3 regions of the Oceanisphaera sediminis genome follow, and region 1 is predicted to be linked to each of the others. Evidence: predicted binding sites of a transcription regulator. Region 1 holds the regulator's gene; each other region holds the start of a gene.

Region 1 (9,649 bases):
ACCAGAAGATATGCTGGAACAGCACGGGATCACCGCCGCCGGCGGCTTCGAAGAAGCTGGTACCGAAGTACTTGTCGGTCAGCACCATGGTCACCGCTCCCGCCAGCACCGGCATGACCGCAATCAGCAGAAAGGCGGTAATCAGCCAGGTCCAGCAGAACAGCGGCAGCTTCATCCAGGTCATGCCCGGCGCCCGCAGATTCCAGATGGTCACGATGACGTTGATGGCGCCCATGATGGAGCTGATGCCCATGATATGCACGGCAAACACGAACAGCGCGGTGCTGTCGGGTGAATAGGTGGTAGACAGCGGCGCGTAGAAGGTCCAGCCGAAGTTGGGACCGCCGCCGGGCATGAACAGCGACGACAGCATCAACACGAAGGCGAAGGGCAGTATCCAGAAGCTCCAGTTGTTCATGCGCGGCAACGCCATGTCCGGCGCGCCTATCATCATCGGAATCATCCAGTTGGCGAGGCCGACAAAGGACGGCATCACGGCGCCGAAAATCATCACCAGACCGTGCATGGTGGTCATCTGATTGAAGAAGTTCGGCTCCACCAACTGCAGGCCGGGCTGAAACAGCTCGGCCCGAATCACCATGGCCATGCCGCCGCCCACAAAGAACATGGACAGGCTGAACAGCAGATACAGGGTGCCGATATCTTTGTGGTTGGTGGTAAACAGCCAGCGCCGCAAGCCTTTGGCCGGGCCGTGATGCGCCTCGTCATGGCCCAGATGTTCATCGGCGGTGTCTGTTACGTTTAGCTGTGTCATCCCTGCCCCCTATTGTCCCTGCCTGGCCTGATCAATGTCGCCGGGTTGCACCAGATCGCCGGCATCATTGCCCCAGGCATTGCGTTCATAGGTGATCACCGCGGCCAGCTCTTTCAGCGCCAGCTGCTTGTCGAAACTCTGCATGGCGGTGCCGGCCTTGCCGTACAGCACGATATCGATATGGGCGGCCCTGTCGTTGAGAACCATCTCGCTGCCCTTGAGTGCCGGAAAGGCGCCGGGTATGCCTTCGCCACTGGCCTGGTGACAGGCGGCACAGTGGCGTTGATAAACCTGCTCACCAAGCTGCATCAACTCGTCCTGGGTCATTTCCATCGCCAACAGCTGCTGTTCGGCGGCCTTGGCTGCGTCCTGCTCGGCCCGGGTGTCAGCCAGCCAACCGTCGAATTCCTCGGGCGTTCGGGCATCCACCACTATCGGCATGAAACCGTGATCCTTGCCGCACAGCTCGGCACACTGACCGCGATACAGACCGGGCTGATTGATGCGGGTCCAGGCTTCGTTGATAAAACCGGGAATGGCGTCTTTCTTCACCGCAAACGCCGGCATCCACCAGGAGTGGATAACGTCATCGGAGGTGATCAGGAAACGAATCTTGCGGTCGGTGGGCAGCACCAGCGGCTGGTCGACTTCAATCAGGTAATTTTCACCCTTGGCGACCGTTCCCTGAATTTGCTGCGGCAAGGTGGCCAGCAGGCTGTAGAACTCGACCCCCTGATCGAAGTACCGGTAATGCCACTTCCACTGAGACCCGGTGATCTGCACGGTGAGATCGGATTCTGAGGCATCTTCCATCGCCACCAGGGTACGAGTGGCGGGCACCGCCATGGCGATCAGAATGATAAAGGGGATCAGGGTCCAGAGGATCTCGACCTTGGTACTTTCATGAAACTGCGCCGCCCGGGCACCCTTGGATTTTCGATGGTGAATAATGGCCCAGAACATGACCCCGAATACCAGCAGGCCGATAATCGCGCAGATAATCAGTATGGTCATATGCAGGCCATACACCTTTTGGCTGATATCGGTGACCCCTTCGGTCATGTTCAAACGAGCTTGCGCTCTTGCAGGCAGCGTTGCCAGCAGGGACAACAGCAGAATAATCGGCTTCACACGCACCCCCAAAAGTTCTTCCTGTATTTTTGGTGCACTCGTCTAACGAGTCAGTGCTTGTCGGGCTACCACATCCCTCGGCCCGGCACTCACTAAGTAAAGCACTGATAATGAAAAAGTAAAAAATTGAAGTAAAAAAGGAAGTTAGGCCGATCCCATGAACAGTGGTCTATTCCATCGCTGTGTAAACATCGGACAAAGGGCCCACTCCACCGGCCCGCTTCAAGCACCTCCTTGTGACGCTCAGCACATGACATCCCTGTCATGTGATGGCCGCTGGAGCAGATCCCTTTGTCCTCCTTGATACTCCGGCATGGCCTGTTGGCGCCGCCTTCTGGCTACTCGGTGCTCAAGAAGAGGCAACAGAGAACGACCCCCTCGACCGTGAAATGCTATGGACGGCATTTCCGAGCCCCCATGGGGCAGCTTGCTGCCGTATATCTTTGTTGGGTAATGGACCGAGTATCCAGTGAATATTCGCAGCCGGTTACCCAGCAAAGATGGCTAGCCCAGTGGCGTGTCGAGGGAGGCGGCTGTGTTGCCTCTGGTCTGAGGCACAAATATGATCAGATACTTAATGGAGTTGATGGAAGGAAACGAAAAACGGGGCAGATCAACTGCCCCGGAGTGCGCTGTTCAGAGCAAGGGGAAATCAGAAGTCGGCGTTGCGGATCACCCCGACGGCCAGGCCTTCGATGGTCAGCTCCTGAGTACGCAGGTCCACCTCGATGGGAGCAAGTTCCTCGTTTTCGGGCAACAGGCTGACCTTGCTGCCCTGACGCCGAAAGCGCTTGACCGTGACTTCATCGTCCAGCCGGGCGACAACCACCTGGCCATTGCGCACTTCCCGGGTTTTATGTACCGCCAGCAGATCGCCGTCCATGATGCCGATGTTCTTCATGCTCATGCCCTTTACCCGCAGCAGAAAATCGGCCGACGGATGAAACAGGGACGGATCCAGCTTGTAGTGGCTCTCGATATGCTGCTGGGCCAGAATGGGCTCACCGGCGGCAACGCGTCCGATCAGCGGCAGCCCCAATTCCTCTTCTTCCTCGGCGAGGCGAATACCACGAGAGGTGCCGGGCATCATGGTGATGACGCCTTTTTTAGCCAGCGCCTTGAGGTGCTCTTCGGCGGCATTCGCCGATTTAAAGCCCAGCGTCCGGGCAATTTCGGCGCGGGTCGGCGGCATCCCGGTCTGCTGAATATGCTCTTTGATGATCTCCAGTACCTGAGACTGGCGAGGCGTAAGGGCTTTCATAATGGACCTGTTTTTTTATACAGTTAACTGTCAGTATATCCAGTAAATCCGACAGGGCAAGCATAAAATCCGAGCCCTTCCTGCGACCGGTATCCTTGCATCAGCCACCACCCGCTGTGGTTACAGCAACGTCAGTACCACGCCGGCGAATACCAGCATGCCGACGTAGTTGTTGTTGAGAAAGGCGCCGAAACAGGCCATGCGCTCCCGGTCGCGGATCTGCCGCTGCTGGTACACAAACAGGCCGGCCGCACCCAGCAGGCTCCAGTAAAAAATGGGGCCAAGGGCAAAGGCCTGGCCGGCCGCCACCAGCAACATCAGGGTCACTAGCTGCAACAGACCGACTGCCAGCTTGTCACGACGACCAAACAGGATGGCGGTCGACTTGACGCCGATTTTAAGGTCATCGTCTCGATCCACCATGGCATACATGGTGTCGTAGGCGATGGTCCAGGTCAGATTGGCGGCGAACAGCAGCCAGAGTCCCGGCGGCAGGCTGTTGCTCTGGGCGGCGAAGGCCATGGGAATGGCCCAGGAAAAGGCGATGCCCAGAAACAGCTGCGGCAGGTTGGTGTAGCGTTTCATGAAGGGATAAAGCGCCGCCCAGCCCAGGCCAGCCACCGCCAGTTGTATGGTCAGGGCGTTGGTGGTCAGCACCAGCAGGAAGGAGATACCCACCAGCAGGGCGAAAAAGCCCAGCGCCTGCTTTTCGGTCAGCTCGCCACTCGGCAGCGGCCGGGCATGGGTACGCTTGACGTGCCCGTCGATATGACGGTCCGCGTAATCGTTGATTACACAACCGGCGGAGCGCATCGAAAACACCCCGGCAACAAACACCAGCAGCAGCCAGAACGAAGGCCGGCCCTCACCGGCTATCCAGATCGCCCACAGGGTCGGCCACAGCAGCAATAGGGTGCCGATGGGTTTGTCGAGTCGGGCCAGCGCCATATAGGCACGCCAGCGAGGTCGGGATGGGGTAGTCATGGCAGTCATTTATTTCCTTCCTGATAGGCCTGCGCCTGCGGTAAAAACAGCTCGGTCACCAAGACACCGGCCCTGCCGGTAGACAACAGCGAACGCCGGGCCCAGGGCAAATAATCCTTTGCTGACGGCACTATGTCCTGCATTTGAGTCAACTGCTGCCACTGCGGAGTCGTCAGTTGGGCAAATTCGAACTCGCTGCGCAGTAATTGAGGATCTTCAAACAACAATTCGCCCAGCGCCCGCTGACCCAGCCCGCCCAGCGCCGGCACCGCATTCAGGGTCGAGGGAGAATACAGGGAGCTGGCATAAACCCAGGGCTGTTCATCGCAGAGCAGCAACACTTCACGGCAAAAGGCACGATCGGCGCCAATCCATGCGGCCTGAGTCGGGGTAAGGGATATTTCGGCGGTGGTGCGCTGTAACTGAACCCGAAACTGCCGGCAATGACGACGCAACCGTTCGGTCAGAGAGCCGGTATCCTGTAGCCAGTGGCACAATAGCCGCTGAGACTGCGGCAACTCCGGCCCCCAGTGCCAGGCATGATCGGCGGTGTTAGTCACTGGCACTTCCTGAAATGGTAAAACACATGCTCGAATCGCTTCATTATTCTGAAAAATACGTATTCACTTGACCGGCCAGTGCTTTATTTAAACAATACTCTTATTATTCAAATAGAAAGGCTTGCGATGTTTCGCTTTATTGCACTTTGTATCCTGTTGACTGCCGGTCAGCTTCACGCTCAGGAGACGGCTCCCGAAGGGCCCTTATACTACACCATGACGCCGGACATTATTACCAACTACCAGAATTCGGGGCAGACCCTGGGTTATATTCGAGTGTCCGTCGATTTGATGCTGAAAAGTGCCGACAAGATGCCGCTGGTGGAGCAGCATATGCCGCTGCTGCGCGATGCCATCAACAACCTGCTGGCAGAGCAGAACCAGCAGGAAATTCGCTCGCTGGAAGTACGCAACGAGCTGGCGCAGCAAGGACAGCAGCGACTCAACGATTTACTGCTGAAAGAAACCGGCGAAACACCGATTCATCGCCTGCTGTTTACCAAGTTCCTGTATCAGTAAGCACGACGACCACGATCAAACCAGGCCTGTAACAGTCCGATCAGCCCACCGCCCAGGTGGGCCAGATTGGCCACCGGACCCAGCACGCCGGCAAAGCCCAGCACCAGCCAGACCACCATGAACACCGCCATGCCGTCCGGCAGCCCTATGCCGCGGGCCGGGTTGAGCCGCCCCGACAACCACACATAGGCCAGCAGGGCATACACCACCCCCGACAGCCCACCGAAGCGGGGGCCGCTGGCCCAGAACTGCATCAGGTTGGGCAGCACGCCCGCCACCAACAGCAACAGCAGCAACTTGCCATGCCCCAGCCGCCGCTCGACCATGCCGCCCAGATACCACCACCAGAACAGGTTGAATACCAGATGCATGAGGGAGAAATGCAGCAGTGCCGGCGTAAAGGCGCGCCAAAACTCCGCGCCCAGCAGTTGACTCCAGTCGGACGGAAACGCCAGCAGCCCGAACATCGGCAAGCCCAACTGACTCAGGCCATAAATGGCCACGCAGGCGAGCAGCACCAGCATGTTGACCGGTCCGGTTTGGCGCAACAGATCCCGGGCAAGCCCGGGTCTGTTTGCGTCGGTGCTGAAATGCGCATGGGTGTCGCCCTGGCGCCAGGACGCATCCTGATAGCGTGGATGCAGCGGTTCGGCGATAAAACGCTTCACTTCCTGCTGGGCCTGCTGATAACGGACCTCGTTAACCAGCCAGATGCTGACGTTGTTGTCATCATCCAGCGTCAGCTCACACTTGAGGCCCATATCGGCCAGGTAATCGACGAACGACTGGGCCCGGCGCGGATCATCCAGCACCAGCAGCAGTTTCATCAGGCCGTTACCACCGTCTGGGTGCGGCGCCAGGCTTCAAAGCCGCCATCCAGGCTGTAGACTTCCTCGAAGCCCTGATTGATCAGGTACTGGGCCGCACCCTGACTGCTGACGCCGTGGTAGCACATCACCACGACCGGCGTCTCGTAATCGACCTCGTTGGTAAAGGACACCAGAGTATCGTTGGTCAGATGAAAGGCACCCTCGGCGTGAGCCTGGGCAAAGGATTGGGGATCACGAATATCCACCAGCCGGGCATGGCCCTCGGCCAGCAGGGTGTCGGCTTCGGCCACCGAAATATGGGCAAACTGCTCCATGGGTTACTCCTAGCGTAAATTTAGGGCAGTTTACCCAATATCGGCGACCTTGGCATCAGCCGCCGTCCCTAGCCACCGAGATAAGCCTGCCGTACCTGTTCGTTGACCAGCAGGGCCGCGCCGGTATCGGCCAGCACCACGCGGCCGTTTTCCAGCACATAACCTCGGTCCGCCAGCTTCAGAGCCTGATTGGCATTCTGCTCCACCAGAAAGACGGTCATGCCCTTTTCGTCCCGCAGCCGGGCGATGGTGTCGAATATCTGGGCGATGATAATCGGCGCCAGCCCGAGCGAGGGCTCGTCCAGCAGCAGCAGCCGCGGCTTGCTCATCAGCGCCCGGCCGATGGCCAGCATCTGCTGTTCGCCGCCGGACATGGTGCCGGCCCGCTGGTTCATGCGCTCCTTCAGCCGGGGAAACATTCGATACACCTCTTCCAGCAACGGCGCATGCTCGCGCTTGTCGACGAAAAAGGCGCCCATGTGCAGATTCTCCTCCACCGTCAGCCGGGCAAAGATACGCCGCCCCTCGGGCACGATGGCGATGTCCTTGCGCATGATGGCGGGCGTATCGAGCCCGCCCAGATCCTGACCTTCGAACAACACTCGCCCCCGGGCCGGTTTGGGATCACCGCAAATGGTCATCATCAGGGTGGTCTTGCCGGCACCGTTGGCGCCGATCAGGGTGACGATTTCTCCCTGTTTGATTTCAATGGTGACCTCTTCCAGCGCCTGGATTTTGCCATAGCGGGCACAGACATTATCCACATGCAGCATGCTCAGGTTTCTCCCAGGTAGGCTTTGATCACATCGGGGTTGTTACGCACCTGCTCAGGCGTGCCCTCGGCCAGTGGCCGCCCCTGATTGACCACATAGATATAGTCTGAGATATCCATCACCAGCTTCATGTCGTGTTCAATCAACAGGATGCTGACCCCTTCGTTATCACGCAAATCACAGATCAGCCGATTCAGCTCGTGCGTCTCGTTCGGGTTGAGTCCCGCCGCCGGCTCGTCCAGCATCAGCAGAGACGGGCGGGCCGCCATGCAACGGGCAATTTCCAGTCGCCGCTGCTGACCATAGGCCAGGTTGTCGGCGGTGCGATTGGCAAACTCGGTCAGGTTGACTTTTTCCAGCCAGTAATGGGCCAGCGCCAGCCCTTCCCGCTCGGCGCGACGAAAGGCCGGGGTCTTGAGCAGGCCGGACAAAAAGCCGGTGTTCAGATGAAAGTGCTGGGCCACCAGCAGGTTTTCCAGCACCGTCATTTCCTTGAACAGCCGCACATGCTGAAAGGTGCGCACCATGCCCAGTCGGGCAATCTGGTGGCCCGGCAGCCCCTGTATGTTCTGCCCCTTGAAGTTGACGCTGCCGCCGCTTGGCCGGTAAAAGCCGGACAGGCAGTTGAATATGGTGGTTTTACCGGCACCGTTGGGGCCGATCACCGAGACGATTTGGCGCTCCTCCATGCGGAGCGCCACCTGGTCGACGGCGACCAGGCCGCCGAAGCGCATGGTCAGATCGGATACGGTTAACAGGGCCGTCATGATTTCAACTCCATATGGGGGCGATGCATCGGCAGCAGCCCCTGGGGCCGCCAGATCATCATCAGCACCATCAGCAGGCCGAACAGCAGCATGCGATATTCGTTAAATTCCCGGGTCAGCTCCGGCAATATGGTCATGACGATGGCCGCCAGCACCACACCAATCTGAGAGCCCATGCCGCCGAGCACGACGATGGCCAGAATAATGGCCGACTCGATGAACACGAAGGATTCGGGGCTGATAAAGCCCTGACGGGCGGCGAAGAAGCTGCCGGCAAAACCGGCGAAGGCGGCACCGATGGTAAAGGCGCTGAGCTTGATTAGCGTCGGGTTGAGGCCCAGCGAGCGACAGGCGATTTCATCTTCGCGCAGCGCCTCCCAGGCCCGGCCCAGCGGCATGCGCAGCAGACGGTTGATGATGAAGATGGTAAAAATCACCAGCATCAGCGCCAGCAAATACAGAAAAATCACCTTGTGGCCCGAGTTGTAGGCCATATCGAAAAACTGGTGAAAGGTGTTGTCGCCCCGGCGCTCGAATTCCAGCCCGAACAGGGTCGGCTTGGGAATACCGGCGATGCCGTTCGGGCCACCGGTCAGCTCGGTCATGTTGTTGAGCAGAATGCGGATGATCTCGCCGAAGCCCAGGGTGACGATGGCCAGATAATCGCCGCGCAGCCGCAGCACCGGAAAGCCGAGCAAGAAACCGAACAGCGCCGCCATGGCGCCGGAGATCAGCAGGCAGGTCCAGAAATCCAGCCCCAGATAGGCGTTGAGCAGGGCATAGCTGTAGGCACCCACCGCATAAAAGGCGACGTAGCCCAGATCCAGCAGCCCGGCCAGGCCCACCACCACGTTCAGCCCCAGCCCCAGCATCACGTAAATCAGGGTCAGGGTGGCCAGATCGACCGCCCCGCGCGAGCCCATGAAAGGCCAAATCAACAAGGCGACCAGCACCAGCACGGTCACGATGCGATACAACCAAGGCCGTTCTTCCGGCACCGGCAGGGCAAAATAGCCCTTGCGGTCCGACAGATACTTGAAGGGGCTGCGCAACTGCCGCTGAAACAGCTGGGCGAGAAATACCAGGGCGGCCCCCAGCGCCAGCCATTCCCAGGCCTGGTCCAGGCGGTTGGAGACAATCAGCCGGGTGCCGGCGGTTTCGAGCCGAAAACCGAGCAGCCAGCCGGCCAGCAACAAAAACAGCACGGCGGCAATCAGGGCGGGTTTGAGTTTGTTCATACCTTCTCTACCTCCGGTTTACCCAGAATGCCGGTCGGCATGAACAACAACACCGCGATCAGCAGCCCGAAGGACACCACATCCTTGTATTCGGTACTGAAATAGGCGCCGGTCATGGCCTCGGTCACCCCCAGCAGCAGGCCACCTATCACCGCACCGGGAATGCTGCCGATGCCGCCCAGTACCGCGGCGGTAAAGGCCTTGAGCCCGGCCATGAAGCCGATATAGGGGTTGATGACGCCGTAGTAGGAGCCCAGTAGCACTCCGGCCACCGCCGCCAGGGCCGCGCCGATAACGAAGGTCAGCGCGATCACCGTGTTGCTGTTGATGCCGAGCAGGTTGGCCATTTTCAAATCTTCGGCACAGGCCCGGCAGGCCCGGCCCATGCGGGAGCGGGAGATAAACAGCGACAGCAGGGTCATGGCCACGAAGGTCACCACGAAGATGATCAGCTGCATGTAGGACAGCGAGGCCTGAAAGCCACTGTCGCCGAAAGT
Region 2 (9,649 bases), on a different contig from region 1:
GCTTTACGCCGTTGATGGTCTTGCCATCCATACGCACTTCACGAATTTGCCCTTGGGCTACTTCCTGTACAAAGGTGGTATAGTCCGTCTGGCGTCCACTCGGCTCACTCGGGCTAAAGCTCTGGAATACCGACATTAACACCACGGCTATGACCAACCACAGGATCAAATTTTTCGCCATGTCACTCAAATTACTAACCTCACCGGCTGACAGTTTATGACTTTGACAGGGTACTACAGTTTAAAACCTGTAGCCACAATGTAGACTTCTCGCGATCGGGGTCGCGACGAGTCGGGTTTTCTTACCCTTACCGAACTGAAAGACCGGCGAACATCCAGAAGAAATTCATCGAAGCCGGCCCCCTGAAACACTTTTACAACAAAACTGCCTTTGGGTGCGAGCACCTGACGACACATATCCAGTGCCAATTCCACCAGATACATGGATCTGGGCTGGTCGACCTCGGGGGTACCGCTCATGTTGGGTGCCATGTCCGACAACAGGACATCGACCTTGTCTTCCCCTACCCGTTCCAGCAGCGCATTCAGTACTTCCTCGTCACGAAAGTCGCCTTGCAGGAAGTCGACCCCGGCAATGGGGTCCATGGCCAGCAAATCACAGGCGATGACCTTGCCCTTCAAACCGACCTGTTCAACCGAATACTGACTCCAGCCTCCGGGGGCCGCGCCCAGATCCACCACCGTCATGCCGTGTTTGAGCAGACGATCGCGCCCCTGCAATTCTTCCAGTTTAAATACGGCACGCGAGCGCAGGCCTTTTTTTTGCGCCTGTTGTACATATTTATCGTCAAAATGCTCTTTGAGCCAGCGCGTCGAGCTGGCCGAGCGTTTTTTCTTAGTCATTAAATTATCGCTCTGCTATTACCATTGAAGCTTAGATGGGGGTACAATAGTCCCCTTTCAACCTATTAACTGAAGCATTTTGCAATGACCCTGACTAATAAGCAAAGACAATACCTCAAAGGCATGGCCCACAGCCTGAAGCCGGTGGTATTGCTTGGCCAGCATGGCCTGACTGAAGGCGTACTGGCCGAGATCGATCTGGCCCTGAATTTCCACGAACTGATCAAGGTCAAGGTTGCCGCCGAAGACAGGGAAGTCAAAAAGCTGATCATGGACGCCATCGTTCGTGAAACCGGCGCGGTAAAAGTTCAGAATATCGGCCACATGCTGACACTGTATCGTGCCGGCGAAGAGAAAAAAATCAGCCTGCCCAGAGCCTGAGCCGTCGGCAAGGGCTGGGTTCATCGCCCGGCCCTTTTGCCCTACCCGCTTTCACTTTCCGATATTTCCCTCTGTTTTTTCTTGTTCTGCCCTCAACAGCACTATGATTGAGCATATGCTCCCACTGTGTGATTGTCATGCCCAGCCACCGCTATCTTACCGACGAAGAACTCGAGCTGTTGAACGAGGTCAGCCATCAGGAAAGCTCGCAGGCTCTGCTTAGCCTGCCGCTGATGCTCGATGCTCATATCGCGCCCCTGCTCGAGCAAGCCTCGACCCTCGAGCTGAAGCTGGAACTTGGCGAGATAAAACTGAGCTTTCCGGTGGCATTGAAACACCCGATTGCCAGCCAGGAGCAGGCCGAGCTCAGCTCACCCAGCATCATCACCAACGGCGGTCACCCTCGGGCCTGGCGCTTGCCCCATCCTCAGTGTCTGCAACTCAGACAGCCCAATGGCCGCCCGCTGGCGGCGGAAATCAGGGATCTGTCCACCAATGGCATGCGCCTGTTGTCACGCCGCTCGCTGTTCGGCCGCGGTCAGCACAAGAGGGTATTGTTGACGCTGGGGCAAGATCAGGAGCTGAGACTGACGCTCAAGCTGGTGCGTCAGCACAAAGGGTCTCACTTCTGGTTAACCGCAGTACGATTCGAGCTGTCCATGGCCGATTGCCGGGCCTTGTCGGACTTCGTCTTCAGGGGATTTCTGGAGCAAATAAACAAAAGGCAGGCGCCATAGCGCCTGCCTTTGTCATGGCCACAGTGGCCGGACGTCATTATCGCAGCCCGGCGTATTACAGGTACTGGACCTTGATCACTTCGTATTCGACTTCTCCGGCGGGTGTTTTAACCACCGCCACATCATCCACTTCCTTGCCAATCAGGGCGCGGGCAATCGGAGAGTTGACCGAAATCATGTTGGCCTTGATGTCCGACTCGTCATCACCCACGATGCGATAGGTAATTTCTTTCTCGTCATCCACTTTGAACAGCTCGACGGTGGCGCCGAAAATCACCTTGCCGGTGTTCGGCAGCTTGGTAATGTCGATGATCTGGGCATTGGACAACTTGGCCTCAATCTCCTGAATACGTCCTTCGCAGAATCCCTGCTGTTCACGCGCAGCATGATATTCGGCATTTTCCTTCAAATCGCCGTGTTCACGGGCATCGGCAATGGATGCGATTATTTGCGGGCGCAGCACAGACTTCAGGTGATCCAGTTCTTCACGCAGTTTCTGTGCACCGCGAATGGTCATCGGTGTTTGCTTCATAGTGGAAACCCGGTTCCTTTCAGACAATAAAACAACAAGAGCCCCGCCGGAAACCGGCACAGGGCTCGTATCATAAATAATTCCGTTTCAGCCATCTGGCTGTCATATCAGACAGCCAGATTAATACAGTGGGCTTAGCGGGTCAAATCATCGAAGAAACGCTTCACCCCTTCGAAGAAGCCTTCCGTCTTGGGTCTGTGCTTCTTGGCCGCCAGGCCGCCACAAGAGTCTTCCAGCTTGCGTAACAGCTCTTTCTGCTCGTCGGTCAGACTGACCGGCGTCTCGATATAGACCTTGCACACCAGATCGCCCATCTGACCGCTACGGGCCGAGCGTACGCCCTTGCCTTTCAGGCGGAACAGTCGACCGGTCTGGGTTTCTGCCGGAATCTTGAGCTTGACCCGGCCATCCAGCGTCGGCACTTCCACTTCTCCACCCAGGGCGGCGGCGGTAAAGCCGATCGGCACCTCGCAGAACAGGTTGTTACCATCGCGCACGAATATTTCATGGTCGCGCACGTGCATCTGCACATACAGATCACCTGTCGGCGCGCCGGCTTCACCCGCCTCGCCTTCACCCGACAACCGAATACGGTCACCGGTGTCGACGCCCGCCGGGATCTTAACCGACAGCGTCTTGGTTTTCTGATAACGGCCTTCACCGTGACACTTGTGGCAGGGGTCGCTGATGATCTTGCCCTTGCCCCGGCACTGGGGGCACGGCTGCTGCACGGTAAAGAACCCCTGACGCATCTGTACCTGACCATGGCCGTGACAGGTCGGACAGGTCTTGGCCTGGGTGCCAGCTTTGGCACCGCTGCCGTCACAGACGTCACAGCCTACCAGAGTCGGCACCTTGATCTCTTTGGTCACGCCCCGCACGGCTTCTTCCAGCGTCAGCTCCATGTTGTAGCGCAAGTCCGAGCCACGGGCCGCACGCTGCTGACGACGCTGACCGCCACCGAAGATATCACCGAACACGTCGCCAAAAATATCACCGAAGTCGGCTCCGCCACCACCAAAGCCATGACCGCCTTGCTGGCCGTTGACGCCCTCATGACCAAACTGATCATAGGCCGCACGTTTCTGCTCGTCGGTCAGCACTTCGTAGGCCTCGGTGGCCTCCTTGAACTTGTCGCCGGCGTCGGCATCGGTCTTGTTACGGTCGGGATGATATTTCATCGCCATCCGCTTGTAGGCTTTTTTTATCTCGCGCTCGTCGGCTTCCTTGGAAACCCCGAGCACTTCGTAATAATCTCGTTTCGACATAGGCTGATTGCTTACCTGAGTCCTGTTCACACAAAGGCGGGCGTTGGAATCCCAACGCCCGCCACTGGCAGCGTTAATACGCTGGGTTTAGCTTATTTTTTGTCGTCTTTGACTTCTTCAAACTCGGCGTCAACGACATCGTCATCGGCCTTGCCGGAAGCAGAAGCCCCCTGTGGCTGCTCACCTGCGTCGGACGCATCGGCCTGAGCCTTGGCCTGGGCCGCTTCCATCAGCTTCTGAGACACTTCCATCAGCGCTTGCTGCTTGGCTTCGATCTCGGCCTTGTCTTCACCGCGAACGGCGGTTTCCAGTTCGGTCAGGGCAGTCTCGATGGCACTCTTGTCATCGGCGGCCAGGGCCTCACCCGCTTCTTCCAGCTGCTTGCGAGTGGCATGCACCAGACCATCGGCCTGGTTACGGGCCTGTACCAGCTCTTCAAACTTCTTGTCGTCGGCGGCATTGGCTTCGGCCGCACGCACCATGGCTTCAATCTCTTCCTCGGTCAGACCGGAAGAGGCCTGAATGGTGATCTTCTGCTCTTTGCCGGTGTCCTTGTCTTTGGCAGACACGTGCAGAATACCGTCGGCATCGATGTCGAAGGTCACTTCGATCTGCGGCAGGCCACGCGGTGCCGGACGAATACCTTCCAGGTTGAACTGACCCAGCGACTTGTTGTCACCGGAGCGCTTGCGCTCACCCTGCAGCACATGAATGGTCACGGCAGACTGATTGTCGTCGGCGGTAGAGAACACCTGGGATTTCTTGGTCGGAATCGTGGTGTTCTTCTCGATAAGCGCGGTCATCACGCCACCCATGGTTTCAATACCCAGTGACAGTGGAGTCACGTCCAGCAGCAGTACGTCTTTCTTGTCACCGGACAGTACGGCACCCTGAATGGCAGCACCCACGGCCACGGCTTCGTCCGGGTTCACGTCTTTACGTGGTTCCTGACCGAAGAAGTCACTAACGGCCTTCTGCACCAGAGGCATACGGGTCTGACCGCCCACCAGGATAACATCGTCGATGTCGGACACGGACAGACCGGCATCTTTCAGTGCGGTACGTACCGGGTCCAGCGACTTCTTGACCATGTCTTCTACCAGTGACTCCAGCTTGGCGCGGGTCAGCTTGATGTTCAGGTGCTTGGGACCGGTTGCATCAGCCGTGATGTACGGCAGGTTCACCTCGGTCTGCTGGGCGGAAGACAGCTCGCACTTGGCTTTTTCGGCCGCTTCTTTCAGACGCTGCAGCGCCAGCATGTCGTTACGCAGATCGAAGTTCTGCTCGCGCTTGAATTCTTCCACCAGATAGGTGATCAGGCGGTTGTCGAAGTCTTCACCACCCAGGTGAGTGTCACCGTTGGTTGCCAGTACTTCGAAGGTTTTTTCACCGTCCATGTCATCGATTTCGATGATGGAGATATCGAAGGTACCACCGCCCAGATCGTATACCGCCACCTTGCGATCGCCCTGCGCCTTGTTCACGCCGTAGGCGAAGGCGGCAGCAGTCGGCTCGTTGATGATGCGCTTCACGTCCAGACCGGCGATACGACCCGCATCTTTGGTGGCCTGACGCTGGGCATCGTTGAAGTAGGCCGGTACGGTAATAACCGCTTCGGTCACCGCTTCACCCAGATAGTCTTCGGCAGTTTTCTTCATCTTTTTCAGCACTTCGGCAGAAATCTGCGGCGGTGCCATTTTTTTGTCTTTTGCTTCAACCCAGGCATCACCGTTGTCGGAGTTGATGATTTTGAACGGCATGATTTTGATGTCACGCTGCACTTCTTCATCTTCAAAGCGACGGCCGATCAGACGTTTGATGGCAAACAGGGTGTTGTGCGGGTTGGTCACCGCCTGGCGCTTGGCGGGCTGGCCAACCAGCGTCTCACCGTCATCGGTATAGGCGATGATGGAGGGAGTAGTACGAGTACCCTCGGCGTTTTCTATAACCCGCGGGGTATCCCCGTCCAGGATAGCAACACAAGAGTTGGTGGTACCCAGATCAATGCCGATGATTCTACCCATAAAATCCTCTCTCAATATCTTGAATTCAATCGTAAGCGTTTCGTGTTTTGCTTTAGAGCCTATATGTGGTTGCCGCTAGTGGCTTTCAAGACTCGCATCACATTTTTTTAGGCAAAAGCCGATATTTTGGCTCGAATCAAGCCTGAGTATCGATGGCAGGCCCCTTGGCCACCATCACCATGGCAGGGCGAAGCACCCGACCATTCAACTCATAGCCTTTCATCATCACCGCCAGTACCGAGTTGGGGGCGACATCGCCGCTTTCCACCATGCTCATGGCCTGGTGCTTGTTGGGGTCGAAGGCCTCACCCTGGGGGTCAATCGGCAAGACGCCAAATTTTTCCACCGTGTTCAGCAAGGATTTCAGCGTCAGCTCAACTCCTTCATACACCGCCTCAAAAGCATCACTTTCCTTATCGGTATGCTCCAGCGCGCGTTCCAGGCTGTCGATCACCGGCAGCAGCTCATTGGCAAACTTTTCCAGCGCAAACTTCTGTGCTTTTTCTACATCCTGTGCCGCGCGGCGGCGCAGGTTTTCCATTTCCGCCAGGGCACGCAAGGCGTTGTCTTTCTCAGACTGGGCATTGGCGGTGGCGTCTGCCAGCTTTTGCTCCAGCTCGGTTACATAAGCCGCATCCGGTTGGGCTGCCTCGGCGTTGGCGCCGGCTTCGGTGTCTACCGTCAGCGGTTCCTGCTCGGCGGCTTGCTCCGCGTCAACCTGATGTTGTTTCTTGCTCATGTTATCTCCCGTATATATTTACTGACCTGCAGCCTATATGGGGGCTGCAGATCATATTTCAAGAGAATATTTTGACGATAGCGATCTGGTCGGTGGCACACCGCCATCGGGTTATTTAGAATGGCTCCATGTCTCGGTCAGGGAACAGATGACCGCATTGCCTACTCAGTCGGGTCAATATATCAATGGAAACCGAATTCAATACCATAGCGCTTATCGGCAAGCCCGATCACGAAGGCGCCAATCAGACACTGGTGGCGCTGTATAATCATATTGTCGGCCTGGGTCTCAAGGTAGTGATAGAACGCCGGGTCGGCGAACAGCTGCGCCTGGATCAGGCTGAATTGCTGGAAATGGTCGAATTGGGTGAGCGAGCCGATCTGGCGATCGTGGTGGGCGGTGACGGCAACATGCTGGGAGCCGCCCGGGTGCTGGCCCGCTTCGATGTGGCCGTGGTCGGCGTTAACCGGGGTAACCTGGGCTTTTTGACCGACCTGTCTCCGGACAGCTTCGAGCAACCGCTTGAACGCCTGCTGGCCGGCGACTACCAGGCCGAGCAGCGCTTTCTGCTGGAAACCCAGGTACACCGGCACGGCCAGCTCAAGGCCAGTAATACCGCCATGAACGAAGCGGTACTGCACCCGGGTAAAATCGCCCACATGATCGAGTTCGAGGTCTATATCAACGGGCATTTCATGTACAGCCAGCGCGCCGATGGCATGATAGTGGCCACCCCCACCGGCTCTACCGCCTATTCGCTGTCTGCCGGCGGCCCCATCGTGACTCCCAATCTCAACGCCATTACCCTGGTACCGATGTTTCCTCACACCCTGAGTTGCCGCCCCATCGTTATCGATGCCGACTCGCAGGTTAAACTGGTGTTGTCTCCCAACAACAAGACCGAACAGATGCTGATCAGCTGCGATGGTCATGTCTCGCTGGCGGTGCAACCCGGTGACGAAATTCATATCAACAAGAGTCCCTACAAGCTGAAACTGCTTCACCCTCGTGGCCATAATTACTTTGAAGTACTGCGCAGCAAACTCGGTTGGGGCAGCAAACTGTTTTAACCCTGTGAGGGGTGAGGGGTGAGGGGTGAGGAGCATTGCAGAATTTGCTTCCTTCCCCTCACCCTTTACTCTTCACGCCTCACTACCAACTTGAACTGTACAAAACAACAGTATACTGTATCTACATACAGCATCGTTTTGTGCAGGGGTTCCACCATGTTGCTTCAGCTCACCATCAGCAATTTTGCCATTGTTTCCTTCCTTGAGCTGGACTTGCGTCCAGGCATGACCAGCATTACCGGAGAGACCGGTGCCGGCAAATCCATCGCCATTGACGCCCTCGCCCTGGCACTGGGTGAACGTGCCGATGCCGATTCGGTACGCCCCGGTGCCGACAAGGCCGACATCAGCGCCCGTTTTCGTATCGACAAGCTGCCACGCGTCAAGACCTGGCTGAGCGAGCAAGAGCTGGATGAGCAGGGCGAATGCATTCTGCGCCGCACCCTGAGCCGCGAAGGGCGTTCTCGCGGCTATATCAACGGTACTCCGGTGCCTCTGTCTCAACTCAAGGCCCTCGGTGCCCTGCTGATCAACATTCATGGGCAGCACGCCCACCAGGCATTGCAAAAGTCCGACTATCAACGCGGTCTGCTCGACGCCTATGCCGGCCATCACCGGCTGATGGAACAGGTCAGCAGGCAATATCAGCAATGGCGCCAGCTCAGTAACGAACGCAAACAGCTGCAAAGTGAGCAGGCCCAGTGGCAGGCCCAGCGCCAACTATTGGAATATCAGGTAGCCGAGCTGGATGAACTGGCCCTGGCCGAGGATGAGTTCCCGACTCTGGAAGCCGAGCACAAACGCCTGGCCAACGGCGCCGAGCTGCTCAACGACTGTCAGCTGGCACTCAATGTGCTGGCTGACAGTGAAGAAACCAACGCCCTGCAGCTGTTGCGCCAGGGACTGAAGGTATTGATTGAGCTCAATCAAATGGACAACCGGCTCGGCCCGGTGCAGGAAATGATAGAAAGCAGCCTGATCCAGCTGGAAGAAGGTCACGGCGAGTTGAGCCGTTATCTGGACCGGCTGGAACTGGATCCGGAACGGTTGCATGAGGTGGAAGCACGGCTCGGCAAGGTGATGGAGCTGGCACGCAAGCATCATGTACAGCCGGTTGCCCTGCATGACTTTCATCAAGAGATCAAAGTCAGGCTGGCGGAAATGGATCATAACGACAGCCGCCTGCAGGAGCTGGATGATGAAGTGGAGCAGAGCAAAGCACTGTTTCTGCAAGCGGCGGAACGGCTCAGCCAGAGCCGGCAGCGCTATGCCCAATCATTGAATCAGCAGATCACCCAAAGCCTGCATCAATTGAGCATGGAACATGGTCGCCTTGAAATTACCGTGACCGCGGATAACGGCGCCGGTTACTCCCCGCTGGGTATCGATCGGGTCGAATTTCTGGTCAGCACCAACCCGGGCCAACCCATGAGCCCGCTGGCCAAGGTGGCTTCGGGTGGTGAACTGTCGCGTATCAGTCTTGCCATTCAGGTGATTACCGCCCAGAAGGTCGAGACTCCTACCCTTATCTTCGACGAGGTAGATGTAGGTGTCAGCGGCCCGACGGCGGCGGTGGTCGGCAAACTGCTACGTCAGCTGGGTGACTCCACCCAGGTACTGGTGATCACCCACCTGCCCCAGGTGGCCGGTAATGGCCACCAGCATTATTTTGTCAGCAAAGACAGCGCCGACAACGACACCCAGACTCGGATGCAGGAACTCGATGAACAAAGCCGGCTGCAGGAACTGGCCCGGTTGCTGGGCGGCAACAAAATTACCAGCAACACCCTGGCCAATGCCCGGGAACTACTGGTCAGTTGAAGGTGAGGCGTGAGGCGTGAGGCGTGAGGCGTGAGGCGTGACATAGTAGGATCGAATATATTCGATCCTACAGAAAGTGTTTCTTTACTGTCAGCTTGTCGCTTAAAACTTAACGCTGTCTTTCGTCATACCAGGCGACGAGCGGCTCCGATGACGATGTCAATCGCCTGCTGCTCGGCCTGCTGCAAGGTGACATCGTCGGGAATTTCCTGC
Region 3 (9,649 bases), on a different contig from region 1:
TTGTCGATCTCGATATCGCAGAGATCCGCTTCGGTCAGGGTGACCGGCACCTCCGACTTGAACGCGGCCAGGTGACTGGCGGCTCGCTCCAGCATGGCGGCAGAATTGTCCACGGCGATAATGCGACAACCCGGTTGCGTCAGGTTGCGGCGCATTTCCTGGGTGGCGGCACCAAGCGAACAGCCCAGATCATAGAGCCGGCTGTCGGGCTGGGCGAAGCGGGTGGTCATCATGCCGATGGCGGAGATGATATTGGAATAACCGGGCACGGATCGTTTGATCATGTCCGGAAACACCTCGGCGACATTCTGATCGAAACAGAAGTCACCGAGCTGGGCGATGGGGGTGGCGAAGATATGATCTTTTGATTGCATGGCTTTAGTAATGACGACCCTGGCTTACGGCAGCAGGTGGCTGCAGACAATGGGCGCCATTGTAAAATAAGCACCGGGTCTTGTCTTGCAGGCGGCAAGGGGCGACGAAAATATATTTTGGCTGGAAGAGCGGTGAGGGGTGAGGAGTGAGGGGTGAGGGGGGCGAACTCCCTCCCCTGAACTCGTGATCAGCAGAACTGCTGCGGGGTGCAACGTAAGGGGAGGGTTGGGGAGGGGTTACTGCACCCGGTCAAAAGTGACACCCCCACCCAGCCTCCCCCTGGCGAAACTTCGTAGCCATGCCTGTGACTCCGCTGCCAAGGGTGAGGGGCAAACAGCCCCTCACCCCTCACGTCTCACAGGTTTAAAATAACGAGCCCTGAGGGCCGGGAGCCAGACCGGGAAAGTCGGGCAGCGGCTGCTGCAGAGCCGTCGCTATTTCTGCCGCCAGCAGCGGGGCCAGTTGGTTGTCGGCGGTATGCACGAACAGGTACACCGACTTGCCCTCATCCAGCCAGGCGTTGATACGCGGCACCCAGGGCTGCCAGAAGGGTTTGTTCACCTCCGGATCGGGATGGCCGATGAAGCGAATCACCGGCGCCGGGCCCGTGCTGATGATATGCACCGGGACCCTGGGTTTTTTCTGCTGGGCATCCGCCAGCGCCGGGGTAGATGGCGGGCAGGAAAACACCGGGCGCGAGTCCATGATGATGCGATTGGCGCCCCGCTCCAGCAGCAGTCGGTTGAGCTGGCGTTCGGCCTCGCCCTTGGCGAAGAAGGCGGGATGGCGTACCTCTACCCCGTATTGAAACCGATCCGGCAGGGCAGCCAGCAGTTGTGCCAGGCCGTCCAGTTGCTCGGGGCCGCAGACGGCGGGCAGTTGCAGCATCAGCATGCCCAGCTTGTGCTGCAACGGGTCCAGCTGTTCGATAAAGTCCAGAGCGGCCCTGATGTTGTCGGCCAGCCGGCCCTGATGACTGACGGCGGCGGGAAACTTGAAGGTGAAGCGAAAGTCGTCAGGGGTCTGGCTGGCCCAGCGCTGCAGGCTGTTGGCGTCTGGCACGCCATAGAAGCTGGTGTTGCCTTCCACCGAGTTGAATACCCGGCCGTAGTCGAGCAGATGCTCGGTGGTTTTGAGCTCACGCCCCAGCAACTGCCCGGGCCAGGCGGGGTGGGACCATTGGCTGAGGCCCAGATATAACGACATATTTTTCCTTTTTACAAAGGGATTAGGGACTGGGGAATGGGGAATAGGAGCCAGGAGAATGCGGGATTTGCCTTTGCCAGTCCCTATTCCCTAATCCCTATTCCCGCCTTTTAAAGACATGATTTTACGGCCCTTCGGGTTTTCCATTATACTAGCGCGCTATTTACTGACAAATTCATGACTCGCGGCCGCCGGTCGCGTGGCAACATCATCAAAGGAAGACTCCATGCGCACTCATTATTGCGGGCAGGTTGACGCCGCCCTGGTTGGCCAGAGCGTAACCCTAAGTGGCTGGGTACATCGTCGTCGTGATCTGGGCGGTCTGATCTTCATCGACATGCGCGATCGGGAAGGCATAGTGCAGGTGTTCTTCGATCCGGACAAGGCCGAAGCCTATGACAAGGCGTCTGCACTGCGTGCCGAGTTCTGTATCCAGATGACCGGTGTAGTACGTGCCCGTCCCGAGTCTCAGGTGAACAAGGACATGGCCACCGGTGCGGTGGAAATCTTCGCCCACGAACTGACCATCATCAACAAGGCCGATCCGCTGCCGCTCGACTTCAACCAGAACAACTCGGAAGAACAGCGCCTCAAGTATCGCTATCTGGATCTGCGTCGTCCCGAGCAGGCCCGTTACCTGAAAACCCGCGCCAGGGTCACCAGCCGGGTGCGTCGTTTCATGGACGATCAGGGCTTCATGGACATCGAAACCCCGATGCTGACCAAGGCCACGCCGGAAGGCGCGCGCGATTATCTGGTGCCGAGCCGGGTGCACAAGGGTTATTTCTACGCGCTGCCCCAGTCACCCCAGCTGTTCAAGCAGTTGCTGATGATGAGCGGCTTCGACCGTTACTACCAAATCGTCAAATGCTTCCGCGACGAAGACTTGCGTGCCGACCGTCAGCCCGAATTCACCCAGATCGATGTGGAAACCTCTTTCATGAGCGCCGAACAGGTGCGGGAAGTGATGGAACAACTGGTACAGGATCTGTGGCAGGACGTGGCGGGCGTGGATCTGGGCACCTTCCCGGTGATGAGCTACGCCGACGCCATGCGTCGTTACGGCTCCGACAAGCCGGATCTGCGTATTGCCATGGAGCTGGTCGACATTGCCGATCTGGTGAAGAACGTCGACTTTCAGGTGTTTGCCGGCCCGGCCAACGACGCCAAGGGCCGCGTGGCCGCGCTTCGAGTACCCGGTGGTGCCGCCCTGTCTCGCAAGCAAATCGATGAATACGGCAAGTTCGTCGGCATCTACGGCGCCAAGGGCCTGGCCTGGCTGAAGGTGAACGACGTGACCAAGGGCCTGGAGGGCGTGCAATCGCCGGTCGCCAAGTTCCTGAGCGAAGACATCGTCACCGAACTGCTGGCCCGTACCGGTGCCCAGGACGGTGATGCCATCTTCTTCGGCGCTTCTTCCGCCAAGGTAGTCTGCGATGCCATGGGCGCCCTGCGTCTGAAGCTGGGCAAGGATCTGGATCTGATCGAAAACAGCTGGAAGCCGCTGTGGGTGGTCGACTTCCCGATGTTCGAAGAAGAAGACGATCGCCTGTATGCCATGCACCATCCCTTTACCGCTGCCAAGGACATCAGTGCCGAAGCGCTGGAAGCCGACCCGACCGCGGCCGTGGCCAATGCCTACGACATGGTGATCAACGGTTACGAAGTGGGCGGTGGCTCGGTGCGTATCCACAACAACGAGATGCAGCAAACCGTGTTCTGTCTGCTCGGCATCAACGCCGAAGAGCAGCAGGAAAAGTTCGGCTTCCTGCTCGACGCGCTGAAGTACGGTACGCCGCCGCACGCCGGTCTGGCTTTTGGCCTGGATCGTCTGGTGATGCTGCTGACCGGCACCGACAATATTCGGGACGTGATTGCCTTCCCCAAAACCACCACCGCTTCCTGTCTGCTGACCGATGCGCCCAGCCTCGCCAACCCGGATTCACTGACGGAGCTGGCCATTCGTACCGAACTGCCGGCAGCCAAGGCAGGCCAATCCACAGCTCAATCCGCAGATAAGGCAGACAGCTAAGACATGGCTCACAAGCATCCGGAATCGGTGCTGATCCTCATTCATACCGAGGATCAGGTACTGTTACTGCAACGTCAGGACAACCCGGACTTCTGGCAGTCGGTCACCGGCAGCCTGGAAGTGGGCGAAACCCGCTATCAGGCGGCGGTGCGCGAACTGGAAGAAGAAACCGGACTGCGGCTGAATAACGGCCTGCAGCTGGTGGAAACCGGACACCGGGTGCGCTTTGAAATCTACCCCCGCTGGCGGCATCGTTACCGCCCGGGGGTGACCCACAACTGGGAATACGAATTTCACTTGCAGCTGTCGAGCCCGCAGGAGGTGTACCTCACCGAGCACCTTTCCCAGCGCTGGATGCCGTTGGCAGAGGCCCGGGAACAAGCCAGTTCCTGGACCAACAAGCTGGCCATCGACCGGCTGATACAGCGCAAGAATCAAGACAAGAATTTATGCAGGGACAAAGGAGACGAGACTGATGGCAGGTCATAGTAAATGGGCCAATATCAAGCATCGCAAGGCGGCACAGGATGCCAAACGCGGTAAAATCTTCACCAAACTGATCCGCGAACTGACCACCGCCGCCCGCGAAGGCGGCTCGGATCCGACGGCCAACCCGCGGCTGCGGGCGGCCATCGACAAGGCGCTGTCCAACAACATGACCCGCGACACCGTCGATCGGGCGGTGAAGCGTGGCGCCGGCGAGCTGGACGGTCAGGTGCTGGAAACCATTATCTACGAAGGCTACGGCCCGGGCGGCACCGCGGTGATGGTGGAATGCATGACCGATAACCGTAACCGCACCGTATCCGATGTGCGCCATGCCTTTTCCAAGAATGGCGGCAACCTGGGTACCGATGGCTCGGTTGCTTACCTGTTCGAGAAGAAGGGCGTGATCAGCTATGCGGGCGTCGACGAAGAGACGGTGATGGAGGCGGCACTCGAAGCTGGTGCCGACGATGTGGTGGTGAACGACGACGGCTCCATCGACGTGTATACCCAGTGGGACGAATTCGGCAGCGTCAAGGATGCACTCGATGCCGATGGTCTGGAGGCCGAGAACGCCGAAGTGACCATGATCCCCTCGACCAGCGCCGAACTGGACGAAGACACGGCACCCAGGTTCATGCGCCTCATCGACATGCTGGAAGATGCCGACGACGTGCAGGAGGTTTACCACAACGGCGAGATCTCCGACGAACTGGCGGAAAAGCTGTAAACGAGGCCCTTCGGGCAGCCGTAAGCGATAAGCTGTCAGCGTTAAGTGATGCTGCTTTGTAGGCCCGGCTTTAGCCGGGCAAGGGTGCAGCAGGTGGCATGGTTTGCCCGAATAAATTCGGGCCTACAGACATTCGTCTTGATCTGCGGTGAGGCCGTAGGCGCCACTTTAGTCGGCGCAATGTTACAAACGGCCGCATATTCAAGGCCAGCTTCGCAGGCCCTGCCGGCTAAAGCGGCAGCTACAGGCCGGAGTCCTGTCTGCAGGCGACAGAACCCTTTAATTTTAATAATTTACTTTCAGCCGGCTCGATCAGCTTACCGCTGATAGCTTACGGCTGATAGCTGGTTTTTTATGTCCATTATTCTAGGTATCGATCCCGGCTCGCGCATTACCGGCTACGGCGTGGTGCGCCAGAGCGGCAATAAAATGGAATATCTGGGCTCGGGCTGTATTCGCATGACCGACGACGAGCTGGCGCCACGACTGAAGAAAATCTACGACGGTGTCAGCGAGATCATCCTGCAATTCCGGCCAGACCTGTTCGCCATCGAGCAGGTGTTTATGGCCCGCAACCCGGACTCGGCGCTCAAACTGGGTCAGGCCCGGGGCGCGGCGATTGTGGCCGCCGCCAATGGCGGCTTGGAGGTGGCGGAGTATTCCGCCCGCCAGATCAAGCAGGCGGTAGTGGGGCAGGGCGGCGCCGACAAGTCCCAGGTGCAGCACATGGTGGTGAAGCTGCTGAGCCTGCCCGGCACGCCTCAGGCCGACGCCGCCGATGCCCTGGCGGTGGCCCTGTGCCACGGCCACACCCGCCAGAGTCTGGTCAGCATGGCCGGCCAGGTTCGAGGCACGGTACGAGGGCGGCTGCGTTGAAATCGAGGATTTGGGACTGGGGATTCGGGATTGGAATACAGGAGTCCCAGCCTACCGCGGTTCGAGTCCCCATTCCCTGTTCCCGAGTCCCGGTATTGATACATGGATATTTATCCAGTTATTCATTATTCTTGGTGCAACTCAGATTGGTTAGCGGGGATCCCCAGTGATAGGTCGGTTGAAAGGTATTATCAGCGAAAAACAGGCACCGGACATTCTGCTGGATGTCGGTGGTGTCGGTTATGAAGTGACGCTGCCGATGAGCTGTTTTTACGAGTTGCCCAATATCGGCGAGGCGGCGACCTTGCTGATCCATTTTGTGGTGCGTGAAGACGCTCAGCTGTTGTTCGGCTTTAATACCAAAACCGAGCGTGCGCTGTTTCGCGAGCTGATCAAGACCAACGGCGTGGGCCCCAAGCTGGCGCTGGCCATTCTGTCCGGCATGACCGCCGATCAGTTTATCTATAACGTCGAGCAGGGCGAAATCGGCGCCCTGGTCAAGTTGCCCGGCGTGGGCAAGAAAACCGCCGAGCGGCTGATCGTGGAAATGCGCGACCGGCTCAAGGGCTTTGGCGGTTATGACCTGTTCAACCCGGCCCCCGAAGGCATGGGCTCTGTCGCCTCGGTGGCCGACGGTGCGCGTGACGAGGCCATTGCCGCCCTGCAGGCGCTGGGTTACAAGGCCAATCAGGCCGAGCAAATCGTCAAGAAAATTGCCAAGCCGGGGCTGGATGCGGAACAGCTGATCCGTGAAGCCCTGCGCAGCATGGTGTAAGGCATGATTGAAGCGGACCGTTTTATCAATCCCGCGCCCCAGCGGGAAGAAGAAGTCATCGACCGGGCCATACGGCCCAAGGCCTTGTCCGATTATCGTGGTCAGGATCATGTGCGCAGCCAGATGGAAATTTTCATCGAGGCGGCCCGTCGCCGGGAAGAAGCGCTCGATCACCTGCTGATCTTCGGCCCGCCGGGGCTGGGCAAGACCACCCTGGCCAACATCGTCGCCAATGAAATGGGTGTCAGCATCAAGACCACCTCGGGCCCGGTGCTGGAAAAGGCCGGCGATCTGGCGGCCATGCTCACAAATCTTGAGCCGGGAGATGTGCTCTTTATCGATGAAATTCATCGTCTGAGCCCGGTGGTGGAAGAAATTCTCTATCCGGCGATGGAAGACTATCAGCTCGACATCATGATTGGCGAGGGGCCGGCTGCGCGCTCCATCAAGCTGGAGTTGCCGCCCTTTACCCTGGTGGGTGCAACCACCCGGGCCGGCTCGCTGACCTCGCCGTTGCGTGATCGCTTCGGCATCGTGCAGCGGCTTGAGTTCTATCAGGTTGGGGATCTGGCCCACATCATCAGCCGCAGCGCCGACAAACTGGGCCTGACCATCAACGACGACGGTGCCTTCGAGATGGCGCGCCGGGCTCGGGGTACGCCGCGTATTGCCAACCGCCTGTTGCGCCGGGTGCGGGACTTCGCGGAGGTGAAGGGCAGCGGCGATATCGATGCCTCCATTGCCGCCCAGGCGCTGGACATGCTGGATGTCGACAAGCAGGGCTTCGACTACATGGACCGCAAGCTGTTGACCGCGGTACTCGACAAGTTCATGGGCGGCCCGGTGGGGCTGGATAATCTGGCGGCGGCCATCGGCGAAGAGAAGGAAACCATCGAGGATGTGATAGAGCCCTACCTTATTCAACAGGGCTTTCTGCAGCGTACCCCCCGTGGCCGCATCGCTACCCCCAGGGCCTATCTGCATTTCGGCTTCGATCTGCCGGAGTCAAGACTGGGGGAATAGGGAATGGGGAATGGGGAATAGGGACTGGGTCTCTAATCCCCAATCACTCTTTGGTCGAATAAATTCGACCCTACACTTTGCCGCTTCACGCTTCACGCTTCACGCTTCACGCTTCACGCCTCACGCCTCACGCCTCACGCCTCACGCCTCACGCCTCACTCCTCACTCCTCACGCCCTTTCCTGTCGTGCGCTAAAAGCGTTCTCTTCTTTCCTAAATTTGACTCAGGTATAGTAATGCCATCTTTTTAGCCCCTATGGCTGAGCGAATGACGTCTGACACAAGCTTTGACTGGCCGGTGCGTATCTATTACGAAGATACCGATGCCGGTGGTATTGTTTATAACGCTAATTACTTGAAATTCATGGAAAGAGCACGCACCGAATGGTTGCGCAGCCTGGGGGTTGAGCAGGACACTCTGCTCGAACAGGGGGTGGCCTTCGTGGTGCGGCGGGTAGAGCTGGATTTTCAAAGGCCCGCCCGTTTCAATGATGCATTAACTGTCACCGTGACGGTGAAAAAGCTGAAACGTGCCTCTATTGTATTTGAACAGGAAATTCTGGATGATGCCGGCCTTTCGCTGGTTCGGGGAATGGTGCAGATTGCTTGCGTCAAAATTCCTCACATGAAACCCTTTGCCATTCCTGAGCCGCTGATGGGAGTATTGTCAGGTGCACGCTGAAATATCGTTTTTAGGTCTGTTTTTACAAGCCAGCTTGCTGGTGAAACTGGTGATGCTGCTGCTGATGGGCATGTCTATTCTGTCCTGGGCGATGATCCTCAACCGGCGCAAAATACTGACCACAGCCCGGAATGACTCGGCGCAGTTTGAAGACAAGTTCTGGTCCGGTGCCGATCTGAGTCGCCTGTATCACGAGAGCAATGCCCGCCGTGACAACCTGGCCGGCATGGAGCAGATTTTTTACGCCGGCTTCAAGGAGTTTGTGCGGCTGCAAAAACAGGGCCGCTCGCAGGAGAGCATGCTCGAGGGCACCTATCGCACCATGCGCGTGGCGCTGTCGCGGGAAGTGGATCGCCTCGAGACCAACCTGTCGATGCTGGCGACCATCGGTTCCATCAGCCCTTATATCGGTCTGTTTGGTACCGTTTGGGGCATCATGAATGCCTTTATCGCCCTGGCGGAAGTGCAACAGGCCACGCTGTCGATGGTGGCACCGGGTATTGCCGAGGCGCTTATCGCCACGGCACTGGGCCTGTTTGCGGCCATTCCGGCGGTGATTGCCTATAACCGGTTCAGCTATCAGGTTGAGCGCCAGGAAAACCACCTGGCCAACTTCATGGATGAGTTTTCTACCATTCTCAACCGCCAGGTGGCGGCGGGTGGCAACTGATGCACGGCTATCAACGCAGACGTCGTAAACGCGTTGCCGAGATTAACGTGGTGCCTTATATCGATGTGATGCTGGTGCTGCTGATTATTTTCATGGCGACTGCGCCGGTGATCACTCAGGGCGTCAAGGTGGACTTGCCGCAGGCCGAAGCTGAAATGATGCCGGAAGACAGCGACAAGCCGCTGGTGGCGTCCGTCGATGCCGAAGGACGTTACTTTCTCGACATCGGCGAAAACCGGGACGAGGCGGTAGATTTGCTGGCGCTGGCGAATATGGTGCAGGCTCAGCTAAAAACCACCCCCAAGGCACCGGTGGTGGTGAAAGGCGACGCCAACGTACGTTATGACGCCGTCATTCAGTTGATGGCCACGCTGAAGGCGGCCGGCGTGCCGACCGTTGGCCTCATGACGCAACCGGAGCAGTAGCGGACTCATGACGGAGCAAGGCGGTATTCGCAAATCGTTATTGATTTCGCTGGCGTTACATCTGCTGATTGGCGTGGTGTTACTGGTCGGAATCGATTTTAGTGCGCCCAAGCGGCCTGCTCAGGCGGTGTCGATCATCGAAGCCACCATGATCGATGATGGCATGGTGGCGGCTCAGGCCGAGCGCCTGGCCGAAATGCAGGCGCAGCAGGAGCGCGCGAGGGCCGCAGAGCAGGCCAGCGCCGAGGCAGAGCAGAAAGCGGCAAAAGAGGCCGAGCGTTTGGCTGAGCAGCAGCGAGCAGCCGAAGAGGCCAAGCGTGTAGCCGAACAGCAGCAGGCCCTGGCTGCCCAGCAGGCCAAGGCCGAAAAT

What was found. Region 1 encodes LexA, which represses DNA repair genes until DNA is damaged. Its sites were predicted from a motif close to ANCTGTNTNNNNANACAGNT; they were not measured.
Region 2: a site for LexA is predicted at 7,729-7,748, ahead of recN (DNA repair protein RecN). Genes of this name have one in related genera too.
Region 3: a site for LexA is predicted at 5,806-5,825, ahead of ruvA (Holliday junction branch migration protein RuvA). Genes of this name have one in related genera too.

What each region holds. Positions count from the first base shown of each region.
Region 1 is NZ_BAABDS010000026.1:193,038-202,686, reverse strand. It holds gene ctaD (cytochrome c oxidase subunit I) at 1-775, opposite strand, end outside; gene coxB (cytochrome c oxidase subunit II) at 785-1,906, opposite strand; gene lexA (transcriptional repressor LexA) at 2,559-3,167, opposite strand; gene ubiA (4-hydroxybenzoate octaprenyltransferase) at 3,288-4,151, opposite strand; gene ABD827_RS08880 (chorismate--pyruvate lyase family protein) at 4,157-4,711, opposite strand; gene ABD827_RS08875 (flagellar basal body-associated FliL family protein) at 4,838-5,230, shown strand; gene glpG (rhomboid family intramembrane serine protease GlpG) at 5,224-6,057, opposite strand; gene glpE (thiosulfate sulfurtransferase GlpE) at 6,057-6,374, opposite strand; gene ABD827_RS08860 (ABC transporter ATP-binding protein) at 6,443-7,147, opposite strand; gene livG (high-affinity branched-chain amino acid ABC transporter ATP-binding protein LivG) at 7,150-7,914, opposite strand; gene ABD827_RS08850 (high-affinity branched-chain amino acid ABC transporter permease LivM) at 7,911-9,152, opposite strand; gene livH (high-affinity branched-chain amino acid ABC transporter permease LivH) at 9,149-9,649, opposite strand, start outside.
Region 2 is NZ_BAABDS010000036.1:21,445-31,093, forward strand. It holds gene ftsH (ATP-dependent zinc metalloprotease FtsH) at 1-190, opposite strand, end outside; gene rlmE (23S rRNA (uridine(2552)-2'-O)-methyltransferase RlmE) at 235-864, opposite strand; gene yhbY (ribosome assembly RNA-binding protein YhbY) at 949-1,245, shown strand; gene ABD827_RS11300 (PilZ domain-containing protein) at 1,353-1,982, shown strand; gene greA (transcription elongation factor GreA) at 2,038-2,514, opposite strand; gene dnaJ (molecular chaperone DnaJ) at 2,649-3,782, opposite strand; gene dnaK (molecular chaperone DnaK) at 3,875-5,806, opposite strand; gene grpE (nucleotide exchange factor GrpE) at 5,943-6,545, opposite strand; gene nadK (NAD(+) kinase) at 6,731-7,615, shown strand; gene recN (DNA repair protein RecN) at 7,772-9,436, shown strand; gene udp (uridine phosphorylase) at 9,562-9,649, opposite strand, start outside.
Region 3 is NZ_BAABDS010000008.1:36,366-46,014, reverse strand. It holds gene cmoA (carboxy-S-adenosyl-L-methionine synthase CmoA) at 1-374, opposite strand, end outside; gene ABD827_RS03225 (DUF72 domain-containing protein) at 739-1,581, opposite strand; gene aspS (aspartate--tRNA ligase) at 1,808-3,613, shown strand; gene nudB (dihydroneopterin triphosphate diphosphatase) at 3,617-4,102, shown strand; gene ABD827_RS03210 (YebC/PmpR family DNA-binding transcriptional regulator) at 4,089-4,829, shown strand; gene ruvC (crossover junction endodeoxyribonuclease RuvC) at 5,184-5,705, shown strand; gene ruvA (Holliday junction branch migration protein RuvA) at 5,872-6,480, shown strand; gene ruvB (Holliday junction branch migration DNA helicase RuvB) at 6,484-7,503, shown strand; gene ybgC (tol-pal system-associated acyl-CoA thioesterase) at 7,771-8,184, shown strand; gene tolQ (protein TolQ) at 8,174-8,854, shown strand; gene tolR (protein TolR) at 8,854-9,279, shown strand; gene tolA (cell envelope integrity protein TolA) at 9,287-9,649, shown strand, end outside.